Regions from separate parts of the Photobacterium nomapromontoriensis genome, predicted to be linked through region 1. Evidence: predicted binding sites of a transcription regulator. Region 1 holds the regulator's gene; the other holds the start of a gene.
The links. Region 1 encodes CRP, which controls carbon source genes, mostly activating them, when cyclic AMP is high. Its sites were predicted from a motif close to TGTGANNNNNNTCACA; they were not measured.
Positions count from the first base shown of each region.

Region 2: mlc (sugar metabolism global transcriptional regulator Mlc) is a predicted target of CRP. The motif match lies at 6,862-6,877, and genes of this name have one in related genera.

Region 1 is NZ_JAKJSL010000021.1:158,400-166,391, reverse strand. It holds gene kefB (glutathione-regulated potassium-efflux system protein KefB) at 1-597, opposite strand, end outside; gene kefG (glutathione-regulated potassium-efflux system ancillary protein KefG) at 590-1,156, opposite strand; gene L4D12_RS07775 (ABC transporter ATP-binding protein) at 1,376-3,298, shown strand; gene L4D12_RS07770 (hydrolase) at 3,466-4,461, shown strand; gene L4D12_RS07765 (YheU family protein) at 4,546-4,764, shown strand; gene L4D12_RS07760 (phosphoribulokinase) at 4,844-5,713, shown strand; gene L4D12_RS07755 (OsmC family protein) at 6,166-6,570, opposite strand; gene crp (cAMP-activated global transcriptional regulator CRP) at 6,852-7,484, shown strand; gene L4D12_RS07745 (hypothetical protein) at 7,701-7,889, shown strand; gene L4D12_RS07740 (DUF1338 domain-containing protein) at 7,915-7,992, opposite strand, start outside.
Region 2 is NZ_JAKJSL010000017.1:218,303-226,294, forward strand. It holds gene L4D12_RS04110 (arsenate reductase/protein-tyrosine-phosphatase family protein) at 1-948, opposite strand, end outside; gene L4D12_RS04115 (GNAT family N-acetyltransferase) at 988-2,100, opposite strand; gene prsT (XrtA/PEP-CTERM system TPR-repeat protein PrsT) at 2,267-5,023, shown strand; gene L4D12_RS04125 (VanZ family protein) at 5,270-5,548, shown strand; gene mlc (sugar metabolism global transcriptional regulator Mlc) at 5,558-6,772, opposite strand; gene queE (7-carboxy-7-deazaguanine synthase QueE) at 7,043-7,711, shown strand; gene L4D12_RS04140 (hydrogenase expression protein HypA) at 7,953-7,992, shown strand, end outside.

The sequences.
Region 1 (7,992 bases):
CCCGCCCACTAGTAAAGCGGCAATCCCCCCCAGCATCCAACTTAAATCAATCCAACTGCCACCTCCGCCCCCAGCGAGCACTGGTAGGATCGCCAGCATCGGGATCACGGCAATATCCTGAAACAGCAATACCGCAAAACCAGCCTGACCGGTCTCACTGCCATCTAACCCCTGCTCTTCAATCACTCGTAGAGCAATCGCAGTAGACGACAACGCCAATCCCATCCCAACCACTAAGGCATCTCGCCAACTGATCATCGGAAACCATGACTGACACGCCAGCACTATCGCAGCGATCACCAAACTGGTAACGACGACTTGCCCTCCGCCTAATCCGAGAATCGGCCCTCGCATCTGCCACAATTTTTTAGGATTCAGCTCCAGTCCAATCAGAAAGAGTAATAACACTACCCCAAATTCCGAAAAATGGAGGATCGCATCAACATCGGAGATCAGCCGCAATCCCCATGGACCAATGGTGATACCTGCAAGCAAATACCCCAATACCGAACCTAACCCTAGCCGCTGAGCAATAGGCACCGCCACTACGGCAGCCGCCAAAAACACCACGCTGACCGACAAGACATCACTAACCATCTGCCGCCTCCTCAATACCCGCTAATGGCTTAGCCAACCACTGCCGATACTGCCGGGCATGTGCTAATCGCTCAGCCAGCGGCACTCGCCGGGCCCAGTGTAGTATGAGCGGCGGCAACCATGTCATGCGACACAGCGCGGCACAAAGCTCAAAAGGGCGTAAGATTTCCTCTATCGAACAGCGGTTATAACCGTCCGGGGTATACGCTTCCGCAGCGCCGCCAGTGGTGATCACCGAACGCCAATACTTCCCCCGCGTCTGATTGCCCTCACCATGAGCAAAACCTTTACTTAAGACCACATCCATCCACTCCTTGAGCAAGGCCGGACAAGAATACATATACAGGGGATGCTGAAAAACAATTACATCATGCCCATCGACTAACGCTCGCTCAGCCGCGGCATCAATAAAGAAATCAGGATAGGTGGCATAGAGATCATGCACCGTGACATGCTTGAGGCCCTCAATCGCCTCAAGTATGTCACGGTTAGCCACCGAGAGATGGGGATCCGGGTGGGCATAAATCACCAGCACCCGTGGCGCTCCATTAACGGTCATAGCAATCCTTGGTACAAGCTGAAAATACGCCATCAGCGTAACGTTACAAGTTATATACATATAATACATAATTGCAGCAAAATAGGTTCAATTAATCCCCCCGTCGTGACAAGGGCAACAGACCACTCCTGCATTAGCAGTCCCTGCCGCTTTGGGGTAGACTCCGCACATATTCTGGCATTTTGTATTTTGCGGAGCGGGGCCTCCCCGGCACAGTTAATGATCACATTTTCGGATATCCAACTTTTACGCGGCGGAAAAGTCCTGCTCGATCAGGCTACAGCCACCATCCACCCAGGCGATAAAGTGGGCCTTGTGGGTAAAAATGGGTGTGGTAAGTCCACCTTATTTGCCCTGCTTAAGAATGAACTGAGTGTTGATGCGGGCAGTCACCAATTTCCGGCCAACTGGGAATTGGCCTGGGTTGCTCAAGAGACACCTGCGCTTGAGCGCGAAGCCATGGAATATGTCATTGACGGTGACCGCGAATACCGCCAACTGGAAGCCGAGCTGGCGGCCGCCGAACAAGCCGATAATGGCACCAAAGTGGCAGAGCTGCACGGCAAGCTGGAAGCCATTGGCGGCTACAGTATCCGCGCCCGTACCGCAGAGCTACTTGATGGTCTGGGGTTTTCACAGGAGCAGATGCAATGGAATCTGACTCAGTTTTCCGGTGGCTGGCGAATGCGTCTGAACCTCGCCCAGGCACTGCTGTGCCGTTCAGATCTACTACTGCTCGATGAGCCGACGAACCACCTCGATCTGGATGCTGTGATGTGGTTGGAAAAATGGCTTCAGAACTACCGCGGTACCCTGGTATTGATCTCCCATGACCGTGATTTCCTCGATCCTGTTGTCAACCGTATTGTCCATATCGAAAACCAGACAATGAACAGCTACACCGGCAACTACTCATCCTTCGAGAACCAACGTGCCGAGAAACTGGTGCTGCAGCAGGCTATGTACCAAAAGCAACAAAAGCAAATGACGCACATGCAGTCATATATCGATCGATTCCGTTACAAGGCGAGCAAAGCCCGTCAGGCTCAGAGCCGAATCAAAGCACTGGAACGCATGGAGCAAGTACTGCCCGCACAATTTGATAATCCATTCAGCTTTGAGTTCCGCGAGCCTTCCGCACTACCGAACCCAATATTGATGATGGATCATGTTGCCGCAGGTTATGATGACAATATTATTCTCGAAAAAATCCGTCTGAATCTAGTGCCGGGTAGCCGGATCGGTCTACTGGGGCGTAACGGTGCGGGTAAATCAACCCTAATCAAAATGCTGGCCAACGAATTACCAGCCAAAGCAGGGGAACTCAGCTACTCGCAAGGGGTGAAAATTGGTTACTTTGCCCAGCACCAGCTCGAAACACTGTACCTAGATGACACGCCAGTGCAGCACATGACCCGTATCGCCCCGACCTCTACCGAACAGCAGTTACGTGATTACCTTGGCAGCTTCGGCTTCCTTGGTGACAAAGCACTGGAAAAAGTCGGTCCGTTCTCGGGTGGCGAAAAAGCCCGTCTGGTATTGGCGCTGATCGTCTGGCAACGTCCGAACCTCTTACTACTCGATGAACCAACCAACCACCTCGATCTGGATATGCGTCAGGCACTGACTTTCGCCTTGCAATCTTATGAAGGAGCGATGGTGATCGTCAGCCACGACCGTTACCTATTACGTGCCACCACCGATGATCTGTATCTGGTCCATGACCACAAGGTTGAACCGTTTGATGGTGATCTGAATGACTACCACAAATGGCTGACTGAACAGCAGCGTAACGAACGACGTGAATTACAGGCCTGCAAACCAGAGACCACTAAAGAGAACAGCGCCGCCTCACGCAAAGAGCAGAAACGCCTCGACGCTGAGTTCCGTAAACTGACTGCACCGCTACGCAAGCAGATTGAGAAACTCGATAAGCAAATGGAAGAGCTAGGTGCAACATTAGCCGATGCCGAAACCCAATTATCAGATGTCACCATCTATGAAGCAGACAATAAAGCACGGCTTAATGAGCAATTGAAGCGTCAGGCGGCTGCAAAAAATGAACTCGAAGAGGTCGAAATGGACTGGATGGATCTGCATGAGCAGATCGAGGCCATGGAAGCGGAATTTACCCAGAACTAACTGCTAACAAGAAACGCCTATTCACCCCACACTGCCTTAGCCACTGCGGGTAATGTGGGGTGACATCTACAGGCAAATCCGGCGTTCCCCCCAAAAGCTCATAGACGCAATAGAAAACCAACCACTATTATTGGTAGGTTAAAACACGTTGCGCATAAGGACCCACAATGCCCCCGTTTGAACCAGCCCGTGGGCTAGGTAATGCTCACCTGCAAACACTGTTGCCCCGATTGCTTCGCCGTAAGCCTCTATTCACGCCGATTACTCAACGGGTCAACACACCGGACGACGACTTTCTCGACATTGCCTGGACAGCTTCACCGACTGCATATCAAGCCACTCAACCAGTGATGATCCTGTTTCATGGCTTGGAAGGGAGTTTTCATAGCCCATATGCCAACGGTTTATTGTATGCCGCGAAGCAAAAAGGCTGGCTTGGCGTCATGATGCATTTTCGAGGCTGCAGCGGGGAAATGAACCGCCAGGCCCGCAGTTATCACTCTGGGGAAACCAGTGACGCACGTTTTTTCATTCAATGGGTTCGTCGACAATTTCCTGACTCTCCGTTGTTCGCCGTCGGCGTTTCTCTCGGGGGGAATATGTTAGTCAATTACTTAGCCGAATACGGCGAAGACAGTGAACTCTGTGCCGCCCAAGTGATTTCGCCCCCGCTTGATCTCAATGCCTGTTCAGAGCGAATCGAACAAGGATTTTCAAGGGTCTATAAGCAATATTTACTCCGTTCGATGAAGAGAAATATCAGCAAAAAAATTCGCTTTCTACCCAACGCCCTGCCGCTGGATCAATCCGCTATTGAGTCCATTAGCACCTTACGCCAGTTTGACGATCTGATCACCGCACCTTTGCATGGCTATCAAGATGCCCATGATTATTATCAACGCTGTAGTGGTTTACGGCGATTACATCAGGTCACAATACCACTACGGGTGATTCATGCTAAAGATGATCCCTTCATGACTCATGACGTGATCCCCTCACAACCTTTACCTGATCATATCGAATATCATCTCAGCCCTAACGGTGGCCATGTCGGTTTTCTAACCGGATCATGGCATAAACCTACCTTCTGGCTTGAAATGACAGTGCCGGCTTGGTTTGCTCCTTTTACAATAACCAGAAGTAAATGGCGCTTATCTCGCTAGCAACTACTTGCCATTAACGTCATCAACCACTGATAATAATGTTATCAGTGGTTAATCCCTCCCCTAGAGCGGTAAACATTTAGTATGATCATTCCTTGGCAAGACATCGCACCAGAAACTCTCGATAACCTGATCGAGCATTTTGTCCTACGAGAAGGTACCGACTACGGTGAACATGAAAAAACCTTAGAACAAAAAGTCCAGCATGTTCGGCAACAGCTCACTCAGGGAGAAGCTGTAGTCATCTATTCCGAATTACATGAATCGGTAGATATTAAGCTTCGGCAAGATCTCAATTTCTAATCATTGATAAGACTTACACTTGATTTAACCGCAACATTTTGTTAATAACTCATCGTTAATCTTAACGACAGGGTTTGTCATGTCTGCAAAACATCCAATTATTGCAGTAACAGGATCTTCGGGGGCTGGCACATCCACTACCTCCGAAGCTTTTCGCAAGATGTTCAATATGATGGGCATCAATGCAGCTTGGCTGGAAGGTGACAGCTTCCACCGCTTTACTCGACCCGAGATGGATGTTGAAATCCGCAAAGCGAAGGAACAAGGCCGGCATATTAGTTATTTTGGCAATCAGGCCAATGACTTCCCCTTGCTGGAAACCTTCTTCCGCCAATATGGCATTGATGGCAGCGGTCAATTCCGCCGTTATCTTCACACCTTCGATGAAGCTGTGCCTTATAACCAGATGCCGGGGACTTTTACCCCCAGCCAGCAGCTGCCGGAAAATACCGACGTTTTATTTTATGAGGGTCTTCATGGTGGCGTGGTCGACGGTGAAACCAATGTGGCGCAGCATGTTGATTTACTGATCGGCATGGTGCCGATCGTGAACCTTGAGTGGATTCAGAAGATTGTCCGTGATACCCGCGATCGTGGACATTCCCGCGAAGCGGTAATGGAATCCATTGTCCGTTCGATGGACGACTACTTAAATTATATTACACCGCAGTTTTCCCGCACTCATATCAACTTCCAGCGCGTACCGACGGTTGATACCTCTAACCCGCTCAGTGCCAAAGCCATCCCCAGCTTAGACGAAAGTTTTGTGGTGATCCGCTTTCGCGGTATCAAAAATGTCGACTTCCCCTACCTACTCGCCATGATCCAAGGCGCATTTATGTCACGTCACAACACGCTAGTAGTCCCCGGGGGGAAAATGAGCTTTGCGATGGAGCTGATCATGCGCCCGTTGATCCAACAGCTGATCGATACCGGGAAGATCGGATAAGCAAAAAGTAAAGCAGGGGCGAGGAAAAGAAGAGTAGGAACTAGGTAAAGCAGTTAAAAGCGGAAAATCAGGGACTAGGGACAAGGAAGAGCGGAAAAGCAAAAGATATGTGGTCCTGTGGTCCTGTGGTCCTGTGGTCCTGTGGTCCTGTGGTCCTGTGGTCCTGTGGTCCTGTGGTCCTGTGGTCCTGTAAGCAGGAGCGAGGGACGAAAGAGTGTAAAGGAAAAAGAACGAATTCTGAGACTCTACCCCAGCTTTTATTCCGCTCTTACCCATAGGGCCTTAGGATCGCTTTTGCTCTTCCGCTTTTAAACCGCTCTTCCTCGGAACTCGTCCCTCGAAACCCGTACCTAAATCTTGATCTACCCATAGGACCATAGGTTCGCTTTTCCCCATAGCTCCGCTCTCGCCCTTCCGCTCTTCCTCCAAACTCGTCCCTCGCCCCTGATCTATTACGCCTCAACCACCTCATACGAATGCGTCATCTCAACCCCTTCACCCAGCATCAAGCACACCGAACAGTACTTTTGCAATGAATCAGACACCGTCTTTGCCACGACTGATGCATCCAAATCAACGCCTGTCACCACAAAATGCAAATTCGCTGAGGTAAAAATACGGGGCGCCTGCTCGCGGCGAACCGAACTGATCTGTGCCTCACAAGCGGTAATTTTCTGCCCGGCAGATTTCAGACCATCCACCACATCCACCGAGCTGCAGCCGCCCGCCGCCATTAATACCAATTCCATCGGACTCGGCGCTTTTTGGCCGCCATTTCCATCCATAACGACACTGTGTCCCGAATTTGACTGCCCAAGGAAGGTCATGCCTTCGACCCATTTCACGCGTGATTGCATTGCTTTCTCCTTACAACTTTTGAGGTAATTTCGTACTATCTAACAACTGTGTGATCATGTGCACACTTATGAGTAAAAAATGGCCATTTCAGATAGATCAATATCAAGAAAAACGTCCCGAAAAAAGATAAACTCTGATGTAATTATTCACGTGAGCTTGCAGCCCAGCGGTTGACTGAATATCCTAAACGGCGAACTACATTATTGTTAGGCCCAGCCTCAAACTTATCTTATAGGGACGTCGTTGTTGGGCAACAAACGCAGCAGAGGAAGTTAGTAATATGGTTCCAGGTAAACCTCAAACAGATCCAACTCTTGAGTGGTTTCTTTCCCATTGCCACATTCATAAATACCCGTCAAAGAGTACGTTAATTCATGCGGGTGAAAAAGCGGAAACGCTTTACTACATTGTTAAAGGTTCTGTTGCTGTCCTGATCAAGGATGAAGAAGGCAAGGAGATGATCCTGTCTTACCTCAACCAAGGTGACTTCATCGGTGAGCTAGGTCTTTTCGAAGAAGACCAAGAGCGTACTGCTTGGGTTCGAGCGAAAACACCTTGCGAAGTGGCTGAAATTTCATTTAAGAAATTCCGTCAGCTAATTCAGGTTAATCCAGATATCTTGATGCGTCTTTCTGCTCAGATGGCCAACCGCCTTCAGGTGACTAGCCAGAAAGTTGGAGATCTTGCATTCCTCGATGTGACTGGCCGTATCGCCCAGACATTATTGAATTTGGCTAAACAGCCTGATGCAATGACGCACCCAGATGGTATGCAGATCAAAATCACACGACAAGAGATCGGCCAGATCGTGGGTTGTTCTCGTGAAACTGTGGGTCGCATCCTGAAAATGCTGGAAGAGCAGAATCTCATTTCTGCCCACGGTAAAACAATCGTCGTGTACGGTACGCGCTAAGCTAACCATCACCACGAAAAACAAAAAGCCGCAATTGAAGTGACCCCCTTTAAATTGGACATTTCAAATATGCGGCTTTTTGCTTATGTGACAAAAGTATACTTTCACCTTCAAATTCTCGACTTCCTCACTGTTTTTCCGCTTGTATTCTCAATGCCCAATGCTACATTGTGCATATGGACTATACACTGACATTGACAACAGGAAATCACCGATATGGATATCGAGCGCTTCTCCCCTCATCGTGCCCCTTTCGGCTCTGTGATCATCGCGCCACTCCCCTCAACGGTCGAAATGACAGGATTTAGCGGCAGCCGCCATTACCTTGAACAACAAGAAACGGTCAGGCACGGCACACTCGGGCAAAACCTTGATATACCACTACTGGACGGCCTTAACGGCTAGGCAGTTTTCACACAACTTCGGCTCGCTATTTATTGGTACTTTCAAAAATTTTATCGGCAGAAGCCTCAACAAACCCACGATAAAGCTCACCGTCAACTGTTGT
Region 2 (7,992 bases), on a different contig from region 1:
TTCTTGAGTTACTAAGTAATCGACATAATATTTGGGGAAATCTATCCCACAGAACAAAGCCAATGGCAACGATCCCCATAAACGGGCATTCACCTCCACCAAAATCCAAGCATTGGATTGCAAATTACGGCGAAATTCAAACATAGCAATACCGGTATATCGCACTTTCTTACATATTCGTTTCACGGCTGCCAATTGTTCTGGATCGGTGGTAATACTATATCGGTAAGAACTTCCCCCACCATTAGACTCGTTATCTCTGCGATGTGAAAATACAGCTTTAATCTCACCGTCTACCGCAAATATAGAGACGCCTTCTCCAACACCTGAAAAATAACGCTCCACCATAATAATACCATCCCCAAACTTACCGTCATCAAAATCAGCGGACTGACGTACGATGGTGACATTCTGACGGCTGTTGAGCTGCTTATGATCAAATGACTGTAGTGGTTTAATTACAAAAATTGCCCCAAACTGGCTCGCGATTTCATCATATGTAACCGTTTTCAAGTTAATTAAGCGCCCTTCAGCGACAGGGATATCACATGATATTGCTAACGTTTTCGTTTTCCACTTATCAAACAAGATGTCCAATGCTTCGTCATTTGCAACGGCAAGCCTCGTATGCTCTGGCAAACGTTGTTTCTCCACCCAAAGCGGATAGATCGCTCGCTCATCACATGGAATAATAACGTCAAACTGATAGCGTTCTATTAATTTAAAAACGGCGTCTTGCCAGCCATCTTGCGTGTAAGCTTGATAATTGTAGAACTTTGCCGTTTTGATATAGCGGCTATACCTCGCTGGACTGTTCCTGTCGTAACAAATAACATGCACTTCGTAGCCAGCACCACCTAAAGAACGAATTGTAGTTAGAAAACTGCGTGTATCCTCACCAATGATTAGTACTCTGGGTTGCGCTCTATTTATGCCCTTGTTCTTCATCAACTTCCCTTGTACATTTCCTCTGCAACATGCATTCTCTTACCAATAACTAAAAAATTGCTGTTTTACATATCGCAATTTATTTTTTAATGCCAGTAATTCTTTTGACTTACGCATTTCATAAACACTAAGTGATGATTTTAAGTTTGCGAAGGTTTCTTTATAACGGGCAATCCCCCCCATAAAATCATAGCTATTAAAACCTTCTTCCATCGCCCTATTGATGAGCAGGAAATGTGAAACCATACCCGGTTTTAAGTGATCACCTGATATCTCGTAATTTAGAGCACTCAGATAAAATGTAATATTACCTTGCCAATGAAAGTTATACATAATGGCAATCAGCTCATTACCAGCCATAACTTTATGCAAATGGATATGCCCCTGTGGTACTCCAGTGCGAATCAGTGCCTCATGAAATTGAATGAAATGGGGATTTCTAAAGCCGCTCTGCCCAAGTTGATCACCCCATCGCTTAACATGCAATGGCGCTGCCAGCGCAAAATAAACCAAAGCTTCCTCTACAGACTCCGCAGTTGAAATTGTCACTTCACCGTACTCCTCATACCGGCGAATACTCCGATTAATTTGATATCTAGCACTCCGAGAGATCATCTGGCACAACATTTTATCTTGGTTTCTTAATTGCTCTAAATCAACCTGATAGGTTAATGTTTCCCATGTTGATTCAACAGCATACTGGTCTGCTGATAGTTGAAGAATATCACTGTGACTTGCACCAATGACAAACTTTCCGTTACCCACAATTTCCGTCATTACCATTGATATCATTTCGTGGCGAATCTCTTGCTCTTGTCCCTCAACCATAAGAAAGTCGTTAAATTCAATCCACGCTTGATCGAGCAATTCATCTCCTACCCGGTGCAGATAGCAAGGTGTCCCTTTCAGATACTGATAATAAGTATCTGTTCTAGGGACAATAATTCCCAAACCGATCACTTCATTTTCTCGTCGCGCTTCAATAACATAAAACTCATCCACAAAGCACTCAAACCAACTTCCTATCCATAGCCATGAGAGAAAAAAATTGGGTTCTGAACGCGCTTCCAATTCAATCCAAGCTCGTTGCAACCAACCAGAGTCTGGGCATAAATACAACTCACATTCTATTGCATTCTTTTGTCTATTCACTAGCACACCAACGAATGTTTCAGATAGGCCACATCAGCACTAACAATAAGCATAGCTGCTATCATATTAAGGTGACAAAGAATAGATAAATTTATACAAAAATCATGAATTATGACTATGCTTTTTATGATGTGTTTTTTGACTCATGCGGAAGGTCTCATACTATATGTTCAACAAAATAATACTTGTAAAAGCAGCTGCAGTGTTTCTCTCTTTTACGTTGCTAGCTTGCAATAGCGAATCGCCTGAGTTTCATATTACTAATGCCAAAAATCACATCGAGAATAAAGACTATAATACTGCCGTTATTGAATTGAAAAATGCGATTAAAAAAGATAAAACAGATCCGGAACCTAGAACTATTTTGGGTGAAATTTATCTCATGCGTGGCGAATATTCTGCTGCAAGAAAAGAACTTTCAATGGCATTAAAATATAGCTCAAACAACATCCAAACAGAGCTCTATTTAGCAAGAGCCCTTTTAGGTGATAATGATATTAAAGCGATTGAAGAATTAGTACATCACTCAGAGACTAAAAGCTTAAATGTTAAATCAGAGCTTTTATCAATTAATGCACTAGCGTTGATAAGGAATAACAAGTTAAATAGAGCGAGATCTATTTTACACGATGCAGAAATGATGGGGTTTAGTGGTGTATATTTTAATTTAGCCCAAGCCCAATTACTTGCGCAAAATAGTAAGTACGATAACGCAGTAGCAATACTAAAAAAAACGCTTACCGTCCACCCGAATAATATTGAAACCTTGCTACTCACTGCACATGTACTTTCAGCACAGTCAGAGCATGAAGAAACAGCAGAAATATACCGTAAAATTCTAGCATCAGCACCTGACAACCCAAACTATCAGCTCTATTTTGCTCAGTCATTAGTTAAGAGCGAAAAATATTCAGAAGCTGAACCGTATGTTAATGATATTCTAAAATTAGTCCCATCACATCTTGTTGCTAACAATCTTAAAGCTTCAATAGAATACTCAAAATCGAATTTTAAAGATGCCAGAAGGCATGCTAATGCAGCAATACGTGAAGGCTCTAATAACATCGGCACATACGTCATAGCTGGAATATGTGCTTATCTCCAGAATGACTATGAGGATGCCTATCTTCATCTTAAAGAAATTGCCCCGTATCTAAAAGAAGATCATTTTCTACAACAGCTTTTTGTTGCATCTCAATTTAAAATCGGAAAAATCAATGAAGCGATAGAAAGTATTAATGATTTTGATTTATCTAACAAAGAATACAATAATTTTGCCACTAGAATGAGTTTAGAGTTTTCATCTATCGGAAGAAGTAGCGATGCTCTAGCGATTGCAAAGAAAGCTGAGCAATTTTCTACACAATCAGGTCAATTACGTATCGGATTATTACGTGCGGCAAATAATGAACAAGATGGCATTAAGCAACTAGAATCTATTTTAAAAGTAAAACCTGATCAGCTAGAGGCAAATATTGGATTGGCTTATTACCACCTATCAAATGGTAATATTAAAAAAGGTGAAGATGTCATAGACAAATGGTTAGAAAGTAACAATAAAGATATTACAGCATTATTACTTAAAGGATACCTATCTCTAAAAAAAGAAAAGTATAACATTGCAGAGTCAATGTTTAATAGAGCATTATCCCTAGATAAGGATAATATCAAAGCAAAGTTATCTTTATTGCAGTTACAATCATTGAATGGTGATACAAAAACCGCATTTGATGAAACATTTCTTCTTGCCAAACAGTATCCTGACAATTTCACTGTCGCGATGTTTCTATATCGATTTGCAGCTCAAACGGATAGAATTGATGATATCATCAGCTTCTATACGACGTTAATAGACGCAGATACAAATAGTATCAAGTACCGTCTGCTCTTAGCTCGAATCTATGCCAGCATTCAACAATCAGATAAAGGTATTGCACTGCTGGAAGAATTACCAAGTATTCAACATTCTGCTGATGTTTGGAGCATTAAAACCTTGCTGTACTTTCAAGCTCTTGACTATCGTAAAGCATTTCAAGCAGCAGAAGAATGGGTTAAATTAGACCGGAGTAATCCAGAAGCTTACTTAAGAGTTATTCAACTAAGCGAATCAACAAAGAATTATAATAAAGGTATTCAATATGCGCTAGATGCAGAGAAATTATTCATCGAACACCCTCACTTTACATTAATGCGCGCGACGTTATTACAGCTAGATCAACAACCAACTCGCAGCCAAGCAGTTCTCGATGCACTACCTGAAAAAGTAAAGCAATCCAGTTACTTCTTAAAGCTGCAGAGTGAAGTCTATCGCGATAGAAAAGACTATAATAAAAGTGTCTTATTCGCTCATCAACGCTATGAAAAATACCCGACATCTATAACTGCGAAAGATCTTGCTTTGGCCTATATTGCAGACGATCAATATCGAAAAGCAACTAATTTATTGAAACAGAGGATAAGTAAAAATCCTGAATCAGAAGGTGCATTACATCTACTTCTCGCTCAAATTCAATATAATGTCGAACCTAATGCTGCAATTGAAACCTATATATCCATTTTAGAAAGAGAACCCCAAAATGTTATCGTTTTAAATAACGTTGCATGGCTGTATATCAATAGCAATGATTTGAGAAATGCCTGCCAATATGCAACAAAAGCTTATAATAACGCACCTAACAATCCAGAAATTCAAGATACGTATGGTTACTGTTTATTAAAATCAGGAAAACATAAAGAGTCAATGATCCCGCTAAAAATGGCTTATGATGGTAGAAATAACAATATCGAAATCAGTTTTCATTATGCAGAAAGCCTTATTCTTAATAATCATTTAGAAAAAGCAAGACGGATTCTAGATAGAGTAAAACCAGAAAATAATGAACATTATAAGCAACACAGACAACTGTACAAACAAACTAAATAAAAGTGAACGAGGTTATTTAGTTCCATTTATTGTTACATTCAGCCTTCGACTACTACGGCTTAACACACAATTACATATATGTGTGCTAATTTTTGTATATAACTACATTTTATCCAACTAATGAATAACTTAATACATCGTATATTCGACAGTCTTTCATTCTATCGAATATTATTTATTTGCTATTTTATCTTAATCTCAATTCTATCACTAAAAACAGGGGCAGAAAAAAACAGTCCATTAGACATGAACAGCTATGGTATTTTATTCCTAGATAAAATGGCTCATACGCTTGCCTATGCTATTTTTGCAGTTCAAGGCTTTATTCAATTGAAAAATAGAAGGCGATACATGATGTTATGTATCGCCATTGCGCTATATGGCATGCTATTGGAACTCATTCAACATGTATTCATACCACAAAGAATGGGGGCAATAGACGATGCTCTTGCCAATATAATCGGTGTCTTTATCGGATATACAGTCTGTATGCACTGGATAAAAAAACACACTAATCAAGATTAACCGTTGAAACTACCCTTCTATCAACTTCATTAACAAATGGCCATCATACATAGCCTGTTTAATCATCGCAGCCCCAGGCATAGTCGCTTGAGTGTAGAAACAACTTTCATCAATAACCAAATCTTGATTATAAACGGGTAGTGATTGTGTGCGGATACAATCCATAATCGCTGGATATAAGATATCTTTTGCGCGATTAAATTCACCACCTATCAGTATTTTTTCTGGATTAAATAAATTAACCATAATGGCAATAGCCTGGCCTAAATTATGACCTAACTCCACAATCACCTGTTTAGCGAGTGTGTCACTGGCCACCGCAGCATCACAAATTTTCTCAATAGTGAGTTCTTGGCCTGTGAGTACCGATGGATGACCCTCTTGTAAACGCTGTTCAACCTGCTCAATGATCGACTTAAGGCTTGCCACTGTTTCTAAACAGCCATGGTTGCCACAAAAGCAGCGCTTACCATAAGGCTTAATTTGAATATGCCCCAACTCACCCACATTGCCGATCCGCCCCTGCAAAACAACATTATCAAGTACGATACCAGCCCCAACCCCATGATGTATTGACACCAAAATAGAATTGGAAACATCTTGAGAGTTACCAAAAAGCTTCTCTGCCAGTGCCCATGAACGCGTATCATTACCTACAAAAACAGACAACCCCGTTGCCTCACTGATCGCAGGGCCTAACTCAAGATGATGCACATCATAATGTGGCATTTGTAGTACCACTCCCGTTTTGGCATTAACCAGTCCCGGCAGCGACACGGCAATCGCGGTAATACGATCTAATTCACCAACATGATTAGCAAAAAAGGTCTGAATCTCCCCAATCAGTTTTCGTAACACCTCTTCTTGCTGTAACACATCAATATCTTGTCGCTCTTCAACAACGATATCTCCCCCTAGCTCATGCAATGCAATTGTCATGTAACCACGACCTAATCGGATAGACATAAACTGCCACCCTTCATTGGCGGGGACTAAGCCAACAGCGGGTCTTCCACGGCTAGATGTCTCTTGGATATCCGTTTCTTTTATGATGTGTGCGTCGATGAGTTCTCGGGTGATTTTAGTGATACTGGCAGGGGCCAGTTGGCTACGCCTAGATAATTCAATACGTGATATTGGGCCATATAAATCAATTAGCTTGTAGACGCTGCCGGCATTGTTTCTTTTGATATGGTCGATATGACCAGGCTGAGCGACATACATGCCTATACTCCCGTTAATTTAGCCAATAAAAATTGCATTTTTAATTTTTTTACTTTGCGAAGTAATTGTGAAGTTGATTATTCGTAGGACGTGACAGGCATCACGAGGTTTCATGTAATTTTGAAGAAAAGCAGCTCCAACTCTCATTTTTCGGTTTCTTTTCTGGCCGTTTTTTTATTCATAAAATTTATCGTTTGCAAGACACCATGATGCATTTTTGCGATAATGTTTGGCTGCAAAAATCATGTTCAACTCACCACGAGGTTAGCGGTGTACAAAATCAATGAAGTCTTTGAAACAATCCAAGGGGAAGGTACTTTCACAGGAGTACCGGCTATTTTTGTCCGGCTTCAAGTATGCCCGGTGGGCTGTTCATGGTGTGATACCAAGCAAACCTGGAATGCTGAGCCACAAGATCACGTGTCGATTAACGACGTGATGGCAAAAACAGCCGACTCTCCGCAATGGGCTGAGCTTGACAGTCAAGGCGTTGTCGATCTACTGATTACCCAGCAATATACCGCCAAACACGTCGTTATCACAGGCGGTGAGCCTTGTATCTATGATTTACGCCCACTCACATCAGCCTTAGAAATTGCAGGTTTTCAGTGTCAAATAGAGACCAGTGGTACCTCTGAGGTTCTTGCAACAGAGCAAACATGGGTTACCGTGTCACCAAAAATCAACATGAAAGCGAAATTACCCGTACTGGCTAGTGCGTTAGAAAGAGCTGATGAAATTAAACACCCAGTGGGTACCCAGAAAGACATTGAGCAATTGGATGCCTTGCTAGCGGGTAAACACCTCAAACCCAATGTATGTATTGCACTTCAGCCGATAAGCCAGAAACCACGGGCGACTGAACTTTGTATTACAACCTGCATTCAACGTAATTGGCGTCTGTCTATTCAGACCCACAAATACCTTGCGATTGCTTAAATACTTCAATTCGATCCTCGCTGCACATCCACTCAAGCGGCTGTCTTATTTATAACACAGCCGCCTAATATCCAAGACGCTTCTCCCTTATTAGCATTGAACATTTTTGCTCTATCTATACTCAGCAGTAAAACAAGATCCTCAAGTTAACGCATGATGCTTAATCGATGTATTACATCTGGCAGCGATAACTTGCAGAGACAAATTGTTCAATCCACGTCGTACTCTTTGGGGAAAGTTTATGCGCCGTTATCTGGGATGTTACCTCTTGGCTGCCTGCA